One region of the Roseovarius nanhaiticus genome, then DNA from elsewhere that is predicted to be linked to it. Evidence: riboswitches for the same ligand, from Rfam matches in the RefSeq annotation. Region 1 holds a riboswitch; each other region holds the start of a gene.

The links. Region 1 has a riboswitch for cobalamin ahead of BW975_RS08560 (hypothetical protein). Riboswitches for the same ligand answer to the same signal wherever they lie in the genome.
Region 2: another riboswitch for cobalamin. It lies ahead of BW975_RS17440 (energy-coupling factor ABC transporter permease); the one in region 1 lies ahead of BW975_RS08560 (hypothetical protein).
Region 3: another riboswitch for cobalamin. It lies ahead of BW975_RS09705 (TonB-dependent receptor plug domain-containing protein); the one in region 1 lies ahead of BW975_RS08560 (hypothetical protein).

Annotation. Positions count from the first base shown of each region.
Region 1 covers NZ_FTNV01000001.1:1,769,668-1,775,027, reverse strand. Annotated here, with positions in the region: gene BW975_RS08580 (zinc ABC transporter substrate-binding protein) at 1-1,074, opposite strand, end outside; gene BW975_RS08575 (helix-turn-helix domain-containing protein) at 1,210-1,695, shown strand; gene BW975_RS08570 (metal ABC transporter ATP-binding protein) at 1,692-2,486, shown strand; gene BW975_RS08565 (metal ABC transporter permease) at 2,483-3,289, shown strand; gene BW975_RS08560 (hypothetical protein) at 3,283-3,558, opposite strand; cobalamin riboswitch at 3,678-3,900, opposite strand; gene BW975_RS08555 (ATP-dependent helicase) at 4,004-5,360, opposite strand, start outside.
Region 2 covers NZ_FTNV01000007.1:20,331-25,690, forward strand. Annotated here, with positions in the region: gene cobF (precorrin-6A synthase (deacetylating)) at 207-944, opposite strand; gene BW975_RS17440 (energy-coupling factor ABC transporter permease) at 1,005-1,682, opposite strand; cobalamin riboswitch at 1,739-1,918, opposite strand; gene cobA (uroporphyrinogen-III C-methyltransferase) at 1,947-2,666, opposite strand; gene BW975_RS17450 (cobyrinate a,c-diamide synthase) at 2,663-3,976, opposite strand; gene cobM (precorrin-4 C(11)-methyltransferase) at 3,969-4,763, opposite strand; gene BW975_RS17460 (cobalamin biosynthesis protein) at 4,760-5,122, opposite strand; gene cbiE (precorrin-6y C5,15-methyltransferase (decarboxylating) subunit CbiE) at 5,119-5,360, opposite strand, start outside.
Region 3 covers NZ_FTNV01000001.1:1,992,670-1,998,029, forward strand. Annotated here, with positions in the region: gene BW975_RS09685 (GMC family oxidoreductase) at 1-1,417, shown strand, start outside; gene BW975_RS09690 (ribbon-helix-helix domain-containing protein) at 1,499-1,888, opposite strand; gene BW975_RS09695 (histidine phosphatase family protein) at 2,051-2,668, shown strand; tRNA gene BW975_RS09700 (tRNA-Val) at 2,783-2,858, shown strand; cobalamin riboswitch at 2,972-3,180, shown strand; gene BW975_RS09705 (TonB-dependent receptor plug domain-containing protein) at 3,326-5,272, shown strand; gene BW975_RS09710 (ABC transporter substrate-binding protein) at 5,325-5,360, shown strand, end outside.

The DNA.
Region 1 (5,360 bases):
GCCGGCGCTGGCCGGGCTGCCCTCGATCACGGTCCGGACGACCGCGGGGCTGAGCGCAGGCTCGGACAGCACACAAGTGACGCCGAGATCGCGGATCATGGCGCGCACAGCCTCCAGCCGCGCCGGACCGGGGTCCGACGCATCGCCCGCGGCAATCGATCCTACGGCGTGGATGCCGAAATGATGTTCGAAATAATGGTAGGCGTCGTGGAAGACGACGAATCGCGCGCCCTTCGCCGGGGCCAGAATGCGCGCCGCATCCTCTGCGGCAGCGTCGATTTCGGCCCGGCCTTCGGCAGCATTCGCGGCATAGGCCTCCGCGTTTTCGGGGTCCAGTTCTGCCAGCTTCTCGGCCATCACGTCCAGCCACGCCTTGGCATTCTCAGGCGAGAGCCAAGCATGCGGATCCTCGCCGGAATGGTCGTGCCCCGCATGGTCGTGGCCCGCTTGCCCCTCGTCGGCATCGCCCTCATCGGCATCGCCCTCATCGGCATGGTCATGCGCGTGGTCATGGTCATCCTCATGCGCCTCTTCTGTGTGGTCCTCCCCGTGTTCCGAGTGGCCCTCATGCGCGTGGCCCTGATGATCTTCGTGGCCGTGATCGTGGTCGTCATGCGCCGCGTGACTTTCGCCTTCATCGCCGTGATTGTCAAAGACCGGACCTTCGCGGAACGCCATGACCGTAGCCCCCGGCGCGTGCAGAAGGGCCGTCACGTCCGCGTCAGGCGCGACTGTCCCGATCGTATCCTCCAGCCAAGGCGTCAATTCCGGTCCGATCCAGAAGACCGCATCGGCGCTCGCCAAAGCCGCGGCCTCGGAGGGGCGCATCGCGTAGCCGTGGGGCGAGGCGCCACCGCGCACCACTTGCTCGGGCGCGCCGAGGCCCGCCATGACGCGCGCGGCCAGCGAGTGGAGCGGCGCGATATCAGTGACGACGCGCGGCACGTCAGCCGCGGCGGCGGCGGGCCCCAACGCGCCCGTCAGCAGAGCGGCGCAGAGCCACGGAGCGCGAGACCGAAGCCGCAGGGCGGCCGGCATGCACGCACTGTCATGGGACTGTTGAAATCTTTGCATGGACATGGTCGCCTTATGTAACTATGTAACACTCCACGCAGCGATAAACGCTATAGTATAACATATCAAGCACCTTCGCATCAGAGTGTGGCCCCCGCGTGCGGATCTTCGCGCACCCAGCCCTGAGGACAGCCCATGGCCATCGACCCTTTCATCAGCCACGACCACGCAGGATGCATCGCGGACGGGATGGCCATGGCCGAGCGGCATTGCGCCGAGCGCGGCGTGCAGTTCACCACCATCCGGCGCAGGGTTCTACAAATCCTGCTGAGCGAGCACCGCGCCATGGGCGCCTACGACATCCTCGAAATCCTGCGCAGCGAGGGGCTGGGCGCGCAGCCCCCTGTCGCCTACCGTGCGCTCGACTTTCTGGTCACGCAGGGCCTGGCCCACCGTATCGAGCGGCTGAATGCCTTTGTCGCCTGCATGCATGCCGGCCAGACCCACGCGCCCGCCTTCCTGATCTGCCGCGTGTGCAAGCGCGTGGTCGAGGCCGAGGCAGACCCGCAGGCCGGCCAACTGGGCCGTGCCGCAGCCGATGCAGGCTTCGTCATCGAGGGCACGGTGCGCGAGGCGGTCGGTCTCTGCCCCGGGTGCCATGCCGAAGGAGCCGGGGCATGAGCGCGGCACCGCTGATCCAGACAAAGGGGCTGAGCGTGCGCTACGGCGGCGCGCCCGTGCTCGACCGGGTCGATTTCTCGATCGCGCCGGGCGAGATCGTGACCATCGTCGGCCCAAACGGGTCGGGCAAATCGACCTTTCTGCGCGCACTTCTGGGCGGTGTCCGGCCCGCCGCGGGGCACATCACCCGGCGCGCCGGCCTGCGCCTTGGCTATGTGCCGCAGCGTCTGGTGCTGGATGCCGGGCTGCCGATCACGGTTGCGCGCTTTTTGTCCCTGCCGCGGCGCGTTCCAAAATCCGAGGCGCGTGCCGCGCTGGAGCGGGCGGGTGTGCCGGATATTGGCGACCAGGCCATGGCGGACCTGTCGGGTGGCCAGTTTCAGCGCGTGCTGCTGGCGCGGGCGCTACTCAGCAAGCCGGACCTCTTGATGCTGGACGAAGGCGCCGCTGGCCTTGATCAGCCGGGCGCCGCCGCCTTTTATCGCAGGATCGAAGACATGCGCCGCGAAACGGGCTGTGCCGTCCTGATGGTCAGCCACGATCTGCATGTCGTGATGAGCGCATCGGACCGCGTGATCTGCCTCAACGGGCATATCTGCTGCGAGGGCACGCCGCAGGTGGTGGCCGACGCCCCGGTGTATCGCGCGCTCTTTGGCGAGGGTACGCAAGGCGCGCTGGCCCTCTACCAGCATCACCACGACCATGTGCATGGCGAGGACTGCGGGCACGGACAAGCGCAAACACCCCAGAGCCAGGCCCGAAACACCGCAGACAACAAGGCAGACGCATGATGCTGGACGATTTCATGACCCGCGCGGCGTTGGCAGGGATCGGCACGGCGCTGGCGGCGGCGCCACTGGGCTGCTTCGTCGTCTGGCGCCGCATGGCCTATTTCGGCGACGCAACGGCGCATGCGGCGATCCTCGGCATCGCCCTGTCACTGGCGCTGAACCTGCCCATTTTCGCGGGCGCTCTCGTGGTCGCGCTGTGCATGGCAACGCTGGTGACGGCACTGGTCGGGCGCGGACGCGGCGCGGACACGGTTCTGGGAGTTCTGGCGCATTCCGCCCTCGCCTTCGGCCTTGTGGGCGTGTCGTTCCTGCAAGGCGTACGGGTCGATGTGATGGCGTTCCTCTTTGGCGACATCCTGTCGGTCTCGCGCGGGGATCTGGGCATCATCTGGGGCGGCGCTGCGCTGGTCCTGGCGCTGGTTGCCTGGCGCTGGACCGCGCTCTTGACCGCGACGCTCGATCCCGACCTTGCGCGCGCGGACGGGATCGACCCGAAGCGGGAGGAGCTAATCCTGACCATCGCCCTCGCCGTCGTGGTCGCGGTCGCGATCAAGGTGATCGGCGCGCTTTTGATCACCGCACTCCTGATTATCCCCGCGGCCTCCGCGCGCCCCTTCGCGCGCACGCCCGAAGCGATGGCCATGATCGCGGCCGCCCTTGCCGTTGGGGCCGCATGGGCGGGGCTGCGCGCGTCATATGCGCTCGATACCCCCACGGGGCCGACAATCGTCTGCGCGAGCGCAATCCTCTTTGCCGCTTCGAGCGTGTACGCGGGCGTCAGGGCGCGCTTGCGCAGTCAGTGAAGCCTGGCAGCCCGCCCGCGCCGCGCGGGCGGTGGGACGTGCAAGGTCGCCTCGCTGAGAAAGGCGACGAAGGCGCGCGCGGCGGGGCTTTGCGCCTCGCGCGGGGATATGTCCAACGCAGTGTCGAGCGCCGCGCGCGCCGCTTCTGGCGTGGCTGCACCCGGCAGGGCAAAGGCCCATTCTAGGAAACCCATGCGCGCCGCCGCATCGGCATCGGCGCCGACCGCATCCATGCGGTCCAGCCCCTTGAGGATCTGTGTCACTGTCATTTCGTGTCGTCTCCTTGGCCCAACCCCGGACCATCTGGGGCGCAGGACTGGCGGAGAGGCTGCAAGCGAGGGCATTGATGCACACCCCGGAAACAGCGCCCCGACCGCCCCACGCGGTTTGGCGTCATCATCCCAAGGCTGGTTTCCGGACTCTGGGGGGCTGAAGCGCCGGGATGCGGCCGTGGCCGCTGCGCTTCGTGATCGGGTATCCTTCCCGGGCGACTTGCCCAGTGGCTTCGTACCGTCTCACCCACCCTTACCGTTGCGGGGGCAGTCCCGGATTTTCACCGGCTTCCCAATTCTCCGCGCGGATTGCGCGGCACCCTGGAGGTTTACTGTGACGGATTTAATGGCGTCGGGCAACGCCTTATGGGCGGGCTTGCCGCCAAAAGAAATTTGAGCCTCCGGCGGGGATATTTTTGGCAAGAAGAAACGGGGTGTGGTGCTAGAAGGGCACGTCATCGGGGCTGGTGACGAAGCGGGCGACGACCTTTTTTGTGCCGGCCTTGTCGAAGGCGATTTCCAGCTTGTCGCCCTCGAGGCCGACGATCTCGCCATAGCCGAACTTCTGATGAAAGACCCTCTCACCCACCGTATGCGACGAGGCGGCGGCCATGTCGATCACCGGCGATGTCGATTCGCGCGGCTGGGATGTCGGGCGGTTGCCAGCGCGGGCCTGCATCCGCTTCCAGCCGGGCGAGTTGTAGACATTCGCCTCCTGCACGCGCGCGTCGATGCTGTTTTGTACGCCGCCCATCGAGCCTGCCATGCCCGCCGCGCCGTAGCCGCCGCCATAGAGGCCAGGCGGGGTCAGCACATCCACGTGATCCTCGGGCAACTCGTCGATGAAGCGCGAGGGGAGCGAGGATTGCCACTGGCCGAAGACGCGGCGGTTGCCCGCGAAGGAAATCGTGCAGATTTCCTCGGCCCGGGTGATGCCGACATAGGCCAGGCGGCGCTCTTCCTCGACACCCTTGAGGCCGGACTCGTCCATCGAGCGCTGCGACGGGAAGAGGCCATCCTCCCAACCGGGAAGGAACACGGCGGGAAATTCGAGGCCCTTGGCCGCGTGGAGGGTCATGATGCTGACCTTCTCGCCGCTCTCTTCGCTCTCGTTATCCATGATCAGGCTGACATGTTCGAGAAAGCCCGTGAGGTTCTCGAAGTTTTCCAGCGCCTTGACGAGTTCCTTGAGGTTTTCCAGTCGGCCCGGCGCCTCGGGCGTCTTGTCGTTTTGCCACATCTCGGTGTAGCCGCTCTCATCCAGGATGATCTCGGCCAGTTCGATATGGCTGATGGATTTGTCGCCCGCCATCCGGCCCCAGCGGGCGAGGCCGTCGAGCAGCACCTGCAACTCGCGCGCGCCTTTGCCGGTCAGGCCCTTGTCCTCGAGCAGAAGGCGGGCGCCTTCGATCAACGGCACGCCGTTCTGGCGCGCAGTCACCTGCATCTTCTGCTGCGCCTTGTCGCCAAGGCCGCGCTTGGGCGTGTTCACGATCCGCTCGAATGCCAGATCGTCCGAGGGCGAGGTCACGCAGCGGAAATAGGCCATCGCATCGCGGATCTCCATCCGCTCGTAAAAGCGCGGGCCGCCGATGACGCGGTAGGGCAGACCGATGGTCAGGAACCGGTCCTCGAAGGCGCGCATCTGGTGCGAAGCGCGCACGAGGATGGCCATATCGTCGAGGCCATGGGGCCGCTGACCGCGCGTGCCGCGCTGCATCGCCTCGATCTCCTCGCCGATCCAGCGGGCCTCTTCCTCGCCATCCCAATGGCCGATGAGGCGGACCTTCTCGCCCTCC
Region 2 (5,360 bases), on a different contig from region 1:
AAGGCCAGAAGCAAGAAAGCTTCGGAAAAGGCCGGATAGATTCACGCATCCAATGCCGTTGAAGCCGGAGTTGAAAACACCTTGCGCAGGGGGCGTCCATAGATTCGCTCCTTGGTGGCTGCGATGAGCCAGAAATCCTCCGTTACGAAAACCTCAAATCTGTCCCATAGGCGCTGACGTCAGACAGTGTCGAATATTCGTAAAGATCACACCTTGCGGAGCAGATACGTATCCATGATCCATCCGTGGTTATCCCGGCTTCCACCGCGCAGCTCGAATATGCTGTCCGCGACATCGGACAATAGCCCTCGATGCAGAACCTGTTCCGGCATCCCGAGAAACGCGCCCCACCAGATATAAATGCCATTCGGGTCCAGCCACCGAAAACTGCATTCCCCATCAAGCATGACCACGACGGTATCGGCGCCTTCGGGCCAGCCGTGATTTCGCAGGCGCCGTCCAGTGGTGATATGCACCGGGCCGTTTACCGAGTTGAGCGGGATGGCATGAGCCGCCGTGAGTGCCTGAATGGCGGTGATCCCCGGCACGACTCTGACTTTGGGCGAGGGCGCCAAACGCTCGGCAATGCGGATGGTGCTATCGTAAAGAGACGGATCGCCCCAAACCAGCAGGGCGACAGGGCCGGTCGAGCCGGCCCGGCTCAGCGCCGCCTGCCAGCGCCCGGCGATCTGGTCGTGCCAAGCCCCGACCCGCGCCTGATAAGGAAGGTCCGGATCGCGGACTGGATAATCGAATGGAACGATGTGCGCCGCCGTGCCGCTGGCGGCGATGATGCGAAGGCGCATCTGGGCCAGATCATCCTTGCCCTCGCCCTTCTGCGGTAGAAGGATCGTGCTTGCATCACGCAATGCCTGCATCCCCTCACCGGTCACGTGGGCGGGGCTCCCGGTGCCAATCCCGATCAGCCAGAGGTCTTCGATCAAGGTATCATTCCACGCTTAAAAAACGGGCCCGTCGCCGGGCCCGCAAACATCAGCCAGCAATCAGCCCGCGCTATAAAGACGGTGCGTGAACAGCCCGCGAATACCGCCGCCGCGCAGCGCCTTGGCGCCCGCAAGAACCGCCAGATCGGCAATCGGCTCGATCACGACGACCAGCATATAGGCCGTGCCAAAGGTCCAAACGGCGTTCAGGTTGTCCGCGCCAAACCCCTGACCATAGAACGCCCAGAACGCCACCCAGGCAACGACTCCGCCCTGATAGGCGACCGACAGTTTGAACACATCCGCATAGGCCAAGTCGACATAGGCCCGGTCCTGCGGAATGACGCGCCGCGCCAGCGCATCGATTGCAAAAAGCGGCACAAGCAGCGTCGTGACATTGACGAAATACATCGGCAGGTCCGTCGGGGCAAAGAACATGCCCTGCACCAGCAGGCCCGCCGCCAACCCGATGGCAGACGGCGCCGCACCCAATAGCAGGAAGAGCGTCGTGCCGAGAATGAAATGCACCTCGGATACGCCGACCGCGAAATGCGGCAGCAGTTCGAAAAACATGAAGACGCCGATTGTGGCCAGCACGGTACGCACGGCAAAGGATGCGATGTTATGTCCCGCCAGATCATCCGCGATCAGCTTGACGGAATAGCCAGCAGCGGCTGCGGCGGTGCCATAGGCAAACACCATCTTGGCGCCGTCAACGACGCCCGGTTCGATATGCATGAGATAAGTCCCTTGTTAAGTCGCCCCTCCGGCGACGCCAATTATGTATGGGGCAACAAGGCCCCGGTTTTACGGCAGGTCTCCTGACTTGCGGGTCGATGCGCGCGGGCCCTTCCCAGCCATCTGGCCAGTGGTTTCGCCTTTGCACTCACCGCTTACAGTTGCGGGGGCAGTACGGGTCTTTCACCCGATTCCCTTTCAAGCCACAGATGTGGCACCGTATCCCGACGCTACGTCAAACAGCGGCAGCGCGCAAAGGATTCTTCACCCCTCGGCCAGCGGGCCGTAGAGAATCAACGCGGGCGCATCGCCGATTTCGCCTCGCAAATGATCCGCCATTTCGGCGACAGTCATCCGCGTCAGCCGTTGGTCCGGGCAGCTGACATTTTCGGCCAGCAGCGCGGGTGTGTCACCAGGCAGGCCGTGGCGCCTCAGCACCTCATAAAGGTCGGGAAAGGTGCGTTTACCCATGAAAACAACGGTCGATGCTAAGGGATCGGCCAGCGCGGGCAGGTTCATGTCCTGCGGCAATCCACCCGTGTTGTCGTGCCCTGTAACAAACTGGACGCGCCGCGCGCTGAGCCGCCGGGTCAGCGGAATGCCCGCCGCCGCCGCCGCCGCGATGGCCGAGGGCACGCCGGGGATGATCTCGTAGCGGATGGCTGCGTCCCGCAGCGCGATCAGCTCTTCCTCCAGCCGCCCGAACAGGCCACCATCACCAGATTTCAACCGCACGACGCGCTGATTGGTCTGTGCATAGTCTACCAGAAGGCGACTAACGTGATGCTGGCGCGGTGAGGCGCGCCCTGCCCGCTTACCCACGCCGATCAGGTCGGCTCCCGCCCGCGCATGGCCCAGGATCGGCCCCGATGACAGATCATCGAACAGCACCGCATCGGCACGGCGCAGCCGGTCCACCGCCTTGAGCGTCAGCAGTTCGGGATCGCCTGGACCGGATCCGACAAAGCTGACGAAACCGCTCATGGCTCCTGCCCAGTGATCAAGTGAAAGAACGTGCCGGTGACATAGCCGCGATACGATCCGGTCTCCGGCACGGGATTGCCGTCGGCATCCGCGACCTTCGCGAGCGGCGCATCCGGTTGTTCGAGAATGGTAGAGTAGTGGTATTCGTGCCCGCGCAGTCGCGCCCCAGCCAAATGCCCCGGCATCGGCGCGAGGAGTTCCGCCTGCCGATACCCCAGATGGAACTTGCGTTTCTCGTAGCTGGTCTCAAGCCCCAGCAGCCCGGCCATCGCGTGGCACTTCCCCTCCTTGTCGATCAGCCCGGCGCCCAGCGCCATGTAGCCGCCACATTCGCCATGCACCGGCCGCGTTTCCGCGTGACGCCGCAGCCCGGCGCGGAATGTATCCGCCGCAGCCAACCGGCCTGCGTGCAGCTCAGGGTATCCGCCGGGCAGCCAGACCAGATCGGCGCCGGGGTCCGGCGCCTCGTTCGCGAGCGGCGAGAACGGCAGCAACTCGGCGCCCGCCGCGCGCCAGCCTTCCACCAGATGCGGATAGGCGAAGGAGAACGCAGCATCCTGCGCGAGCGCGATCCGCTGTGCGGGCGGCGCAGGCAGTGCGCCGCCCAGCGCCAGAGGTTTGCCGCGCGCTGCCGATTTGATCGCCTCCAGATCTACATGCTCGCGCAGGAAGCTGGCATAGCCCGAGATGGCCGTTTCCAGATCGGGATGCTCGACGGCCTGTATCAGGCCCAGGTGCCGCTCTGGCAGGGTCAGATCGCCGCGCCGGGGCAGCGCGCCCAACACGTTCATCCCGGCCTTTTCCATGCCCAGCGCCGTCAACCTTTCGTGACGCGGCGATGCGACACGGTTCAGGATCACGCCCGCAAAGGGGAGATCCGGGTTATACATCCGAAACCCCAGCGCCGCCGCAGCCGCCGATTGCGCCTGCCCGCTAACGTCGACCACCAGCACCACGGGCCAGCCTAAGCGCTGCGCCGTCTCGGCGCTGGTGCCGTAGCCGCTCTGCCCACGCGTAGCGACGCCATCATAAAGTCCCATCGACCCCTCGGCGACGCAGATTTCCGCGCTCTCCGCCTGCGCCGCGATGGCGTTCAGCAGCGCGTCACCCATCGCCCATGTATCGAGATTGAAGGACGCCCGCCCGGCGGCCGCCAGATGAAAGGCGGGATCAATGTAATCCGGCCCGGACTTGAAGGGCTGCACCCGCATCCCGTCCTCTGCCAGCGCGCGCAAGAGGCCCAGCGTCACTGTGGTCTTGCCGGTTCCCGAAGAGGGCGCCGAGATCATTATGCCGGGTGCATTATTCATCCTTGTCACTCCAGTTTGCCCAAGGGCTGCCCGCGCTTTGCGGCCTGTAGCGCCGGTCGTAATCCTTGGCGTATAGGCAGCTTTCTGCGAACCCCTCGCCCCCCAGCGCAGGTCCGACAAGGATCAGCGCAGTACGCGTGATGCCCGCCTCCATCCGCCCGGCAATATTGCCCAGCGTGCCGCGAATAATCCGCTCGTCCGGCCATGAGGCGCGGAATACGATGGCGACGGGGCAATCAGCACCATAGGCGGGCGTCAGGCTGCCCATCACGTGATCCAGATTCTGGATCGACAGGTGAATGGCCAATGTCGCGCCGGTGGCGGCGAAATTCGCCAGCGTCTCGCCCTCGGGCATCGAGGAGGCGCGCCCCGGCGTGCGGGTAAGCACCACCGATTGCGCAAGGCCCGGAAGCGTCAGCTCGGCCCCCAGCGCAGCGGCGGCGGCGGCAAAGGATGGCACGCCCGGCGTAACGGACATGGGAATATCCAGATCGCGCAGGCGGCGCATCTGCTCGCCCATGGCCGACCAGACCGAAAGATCGCCGGAATGGAGGCGGGCAACGTCCTGGCCTGCCGCGTGTGCGCGCTGCATCTCGGAAATGATCGCATCCAGATCCATCGGCGCCGTGTTGACGATACGCGCGCCGTCGGAGCAGTAACTCAGGATCTGTTCCGGCACCAACGATCCGGCGTAAAGGCAAACAGGGCAGGACGCGATCAGATCGCGCCCCCGCAGCGTCAAAAGGTCCGGCGCGCCGGGGCCGGCGCCGATGAAATGAATGGTCAAGGTCCGTCTCCTTCTGCCATGGCGCAGGTGGCCATGCGATCGGGTGAAATCTGCCGCGCCGAGATCAGCCGCGCGCCGGGGCCGGCGGCGGCCAGCGCCGCTGCCTCGGCCACGCTGCCGGTGCCGTGGGCTGCATGTGATGCTGGCGAGTAAGTGTAGGTTTTTTGCGCCTCTAGTAACCCGAGCGGTACGGCATGGATCGGCACGCCCAGTTCCTCGGCCAATCTACGCAATCCCGCGCTCTTCTCTTTGCCCATCGCCGTGGCGATCAGATCGGGCGCCGCGCCACAAGCCGCCAACGCCGCGCGCAGGCTGTCCGTATCGGCGCTGCCGCGAAATCCGAACCCCGCGGCGATCATCGAACCGCGCTCAACTGCACCACCGGATAGCTGGATTTCCAGCAGGTCCTGCCTCCCAACGGCGTCGCTTGCGCCAATTCGATCCGCAGCAGATCGCCACCCAAGCGGGCGCGTGCCTCGGTCAGCAGCGCCTCGCTTTCCAGCGTCACGGCATTGGCGACGATCCGCACGCCGCGCGGCAGATGCGCCTCCAGCCAGTCCAGCAGCGCCTGCGACAGCCCGCCGCCAATGAATACCG
Region 3 (5,360 bases), 220 kb from region 1:
CGAATGGGACAGCTTCGGCCAGCTGGCATGGCTGGACGGGCGCACCACATCGGGCGACTGGCGTGTGGCCAACGATTTCTCGGGCCTGCCCGCATGGATCGTCAAGGCGGTCGGCGGCACCACGACCCACTGGGCGGGCGCATCCCTGCGCTTCCAAGAGCACGAGTGGAAGGCCAGGACGCATTACGGCGCGGTCGAGGGCGCCAACCTGCTCGACTGGCCGATAGATGCCGCCGAGATGGCGCCCTATTACGACAAGGCCGAAAAGAAGCTGAATGTCACGCGCACCAATGGCAATGCGGGCCTGCCGGGCAACAACAACTACAAGGTGTTCGAGGCCGGCGCCAAGAAGCTGGGCTATGAGGAGGTCAGCACCGGCCGCATGGCGATCAACTCGGCCAATTCCGAAGATGGGCGCATGGCCTGCCAACAGACGGGTTTCTGCTTTCAGGGCTGCAAATGGGGCGCCAAGTGGTCTTCGGCCTATACGGACATTCCGGCCGGCGAGGCGACCGGCAATCTGGAGGTGCGCGAAAAGGCCCATGTGCTGCGGATCGAGCATAACGAAGCCGGCAAGGTCACCGGCGTCGTCTATGTCGATGCGGAGGGCAACGAGCAGATGCAAATGGCCCGCATCGTCTGCATCGCCGGCAACTCGATCGAGAGCCCGCGCCTCTTGCTCAACTCCGCCAGCTCGATGTTCCCCGATGGCCTGGCCAACAGCTCGGGGCAGGTGGGGCGCAACTACATGCGGCATCTTACCGGTTCGGTCTACGGCATCTTCGACAAGCCGGTGAAGATGTGGCGCGGCACGACCATGGCGGGCATCGTCCAGGACGAGGCACGGCACGATCCCAGCCGCGGGTTCGTCGGCGGGTACGAGCTCGAAACGCTCAGCCTCGGCATCCCCTTCATGGCCGCCTTCCTCGATCCCGGCGCCTGGGGCCGCGAATTCACCTCCGCGCTCGACCAGTACGAGAATATGGCGGGCATGTGGATCGTGGGCGAGGATATGCCGCAAGAGAGCAACCGCGTGACGCTCAACACCGATGTGACCGATCAATACGGCCAGCCGGTGCCGAACGTGCATTACTCGGACCACGCCAATGATGTCGCGATGCGCAACCACGCGTATGAGCGCGGTCAGGCGATCTATGACGCGATGGGCGCGACGCGAACCTTGCCAACGCCGCCGTACCCGTCGACGCACAACCTGGGCACAAACCGCATGTCGGAAAAGGCGCAGGACGGCGTGGTCAATCGCTGGGGCCAGACCCATGATATCGCCAACCTCTTCGTCTCGGACGGCTCGCAATTCACCACGGGCGCGGCGGAAAATCCGACGCTGACCATCGTGGCGCTGGCCATTCGCCAGGCGGACCGCATCGCGGACGAGATGGGCAAAGGCAACATCTGAGCCGTTGGTTCGTAAGTGAGAAAAGGCCCGGCGCGAGAGGATCGCGCCGGGCCTTCTTGGTGGGTTACTGATGTATGCCGCTCAGTGCTGCTTGCTGTTCGTCGCGCGCGGTTTGACCGCTGCACTGCGTGCCGCGCGCTCTCGGCTAAGGATATCTTCGACGGGCAGCGCCTCGAAATCGGCGGTTTGCTCTCGGGCCAGCAACCCGTGTAGCTGCAACTCGCTGAAACGCATGCAGCAGACGCGCAGGAACGAGCTGAAATTGCCCATATCATGCCCTTCGTCGATCGACTCGTTGTAGAGTTGATGGAGCAACTGCGGCACGTTCAGATCCTGGCGCTGCGCGATATCCTCGAGCGCGCTCCAGAAGATCTGCTCGAGCCGGACAGAGGTGACCATGCCCTCCATGCGGAATGACCGCGTCACGCTTTCCCACAGCTTGGGATCGGCCCCGATGAACAAACGGCACATGACAATCCTCCCTGAAAATCCTGTTTACATGCTAGCTGGCGGCACAGGTTCGGCCAAGAGATCTTTTTGCGCAAACGCGCTGCGCGCTTGATCCTGTCCAGCGCCCCGGTGCATGAGGGTCGGGCCGGTGGATCAGAGCCGGAAACGGCGAAGATCGCAGTGATGAAAGGGGCGCAAGACATGGCGGATCTGGTGATGGAGCGGCCCGGCGATCTGCCTGACTGGCCCGAAATCTGGTTCCTGCGGCACGGCCAGACCGAATGGAACCTCGAGGGTCGCATCCAGGGCCGCCTCGATTCGCCGCTCACCGAACTGGGACGCGCGCAGGCCATCGGGCAAGCGGCACTGATCCGCGATATCGCCGCCCGTGTTGCCGCCGGGCCGGGCGGGATCTACGCCTCACCGCTCGGACGCGCGCGGCAGACCGCCGCGCTGGCCATGCCGGAACACAGCGCAATCATTGACGACCGGCTTGCCGAAATCGACACCGGCGAATGGGAGGGTCAGCGCAAGGCAGATCTTCCGCAGGGGCCGAACGACTTGGCACTTTATTCTGCGGCGCCGGGCGGCGAGGGTCTGGCAGCGCTGATCACGCGTCTGCGCGCCTTCGGGAATGATCTGCGGGGGCCCAGCATCGTTGTGGCGCACGGCCTTGCGGGTCAAGTGTTGCGCGGCCTCGCCACGGGCCTTGCGCCGGACGAGATGGGCCTACAGGACAATGTGCAGGGTTGTCTTTACCATCTGACGGACGGACGCGCGCAACGCATCGACCCGGCATGACTCAAGAGGCGACTCACTGCGCAGGCGGATGACCCGCCAAGGTGTAGGATACTGGCTGCGCGCTGCACGCTAGCCCTTGCAGGGGCGCAAGGATGCCGTTAATTCAGGCGGCGCGGGTGGTTAGCTCAGTTGGTAGAGCGTTTCGTTTACACCGAAAATGTCGGGGGTTCGAGCCCCTCACCACCCACCATTCCCATTATATTACAATGCGCTACGCCTCATTTTTGAAGTGAAATTTGTTGACATCCGAGCGGCCCGCGCCTGATATTTGCATTTTGGCCTTTCCCAACGGCAGGGTGTGCGCTACGCAGGTCATGCTTCGGTCCGGGATGTCACAGACCTGGATAATAGGGAACGCGGTTCGGCACATCATCGCCAAATCCGCGACTGCCCCCGCAACTGTAGGCGGTGAGCGAAGCCGGACTTACGTCACTGCCGCACATTCGCGGTGGGAAGACCCGGCCAAGCGTTGACCCGCAAGTCAGGAGACCTGCCGAAGTGTTCACCCTGTCCGGACGCGGGGCGCGTCATGGGCAACGGATCCTTCCGTTGTGGTGGCATTCTCGCCGCCTGCGGAAGCGTACGACGCTTCTCCGCATGCAAGACACGCATCATCGCCCCCTTTTTGAATAATGGGCGATTCCGGGGACTTCACCTATGAAACGCATCCTACTGACATCCACCATTCTCACTGGGGCATTGGCCCAGTCTGCGGCCGCCCAGCAGACCTTCGATCTGGGCACAATTGTCTTTAGCGCCGCGGCGCAGCCCATCGAGAAATTGCGCTTCGGCGCTTCGGTCGAGGTGCTCGGCGACGGCGAGCCTGTCGGGGAGGATGGAGATGTAGAACTCAAATCGTCGCTCCAGCGGTTGCCTGGCATCACCGCCGAGCAGAATGGCCCTCCTGGAACGACGACAAATGTCTCTATTCGTGGCGCGCAAGAGCGCTACACCTCGGTCTATGTCGATGGCATCAAGGTGAATGATCCCTCTTCGACGTCGGGTCAGTACGGTAATTTCGGCGGGTTTTCCGTTGCAGGTATCAATCGGGTCGAAGTCCTGAAAGGCTCTCAGTCAGCACTTTATGGCGGTTCCGCAATAGCAGGTGTGATCGATATTTCCACTTTACCAGATTTGGATGGGCCCCTGGGAACGCAGCAACAGGCCGAGATCATGTTCGGCAGCTACGGTACCTTCGCAAGCTCCTATGCCTTCAGCCGAACCTTTGATCGTCTGAGCTTGTCATTCGGTATCTCGCATGCGGAGAGCGATGGGTTTTCGGCAGGCGACGAAGCGCGCGGCAACACCGAGGACGACGGCTACAGCAGCGACCGCCTCAGCTTTGGTGTGGCTTATCAGGCCAGTGAAGCTGTCCGCATCGGATTCAACGGTTTCTACTCCGAGGGCCGCGCCGAGTTCGACGAGGGAACAGGCGTCGGGCCGGTTGACGGAACTCCCGGCGACGAGCTTGGGAAACGCGTCGAGCGGGGGCTGCGACTCTTTACGGACATCGACCAAGGCGGCGCTTGGACTCATCAGGCCTCAGTATCTTACTTCGATGTTGACCGCAGGCAATCTTCGGGCACAGTTGCGCCCGGCAGCTTCAGCGCCTTTTCTAGCCGCTTCGAGGGCGAGCGCCGTCGTCTGGAATGGCAGTCCAACGCAAATATCAGTGACCAACTCGACCTGAGTTTGGGTGCGGATTACGAGAAACTCACGTCCAAATCGACATCTATCCCAGGTGGGAGTGCCAGCACCGAAAATATCGGGCTATTTGCAGAAGCGATCTATAGCCCCCGTGATGATCTCGATGTGGTCGCTACCTTGCGCTATGATGATAATTCGCAGTTTGGAGACAAGACAACTGGACGCGTCGCCGTCAGCTATCGTGCGACGGATGCGCTGACCATTCGCGGCGCCGTTGCCAACGGTTTCCGGCCCCCGGTTCCGTCCGAGCTTTTCAGCTCGTTCCCAGACCCGCTCTATCCATATCAGGGCAACCCGAATCTAGCGCCTGAAGAAAGCCAGAGCGCCGAGATCGGTTTCGACCTCGCTTTGACCAGCAACACTGAGATCAGCACGACTCTGTTTTACAAGGGAATTGAGAATCTCGTCCAATTCGCGCCATGCCCCGTAACGATCGATTTTGTACTGTTCTCTTGCGATCCAGGCACCTTCTCTACCGTGCGGAACACGCCCGGGACCACAAACTACCAGGGTTTGGAGTTCGAGCTTCGGCATGAATTCTCCGATAGGCTGGAGGCGACGTTGGCTTATACATATCTGGACGCTCAGACATCGGCGGGCGCTTTATTGGCGCGCGTGGCAAAACATGAAATCTACGCCAGCTTGGATGCGGCGCTCTCCAATAGGGTCAACGGACGGCTTGGCGTCACACATGTCGCAGATCGCGCGCCTGACAGTAGTCCGGCGCAGGCGCTAGCGGATTACACTGTCGTCGACTTGGGTTTCGTCTACGAAATTAGCGAAGATGCCACGGCTTACGTCACGCTTCAAAACGTCTTTGACGAGCAGTACCAGCAGATTGCCGGGTATGGCACTTCGGGCCGGGCAGTGTTTCTGGGGCTACGTGCTTCCTTTTGATCGCATACGCACCATCGTTGCTTTTGCTTTTTTTGCAGGGGCAACGCCGGGCATGCCGCACGCGGTTGCGGCGCAGACGCCGCAGCGC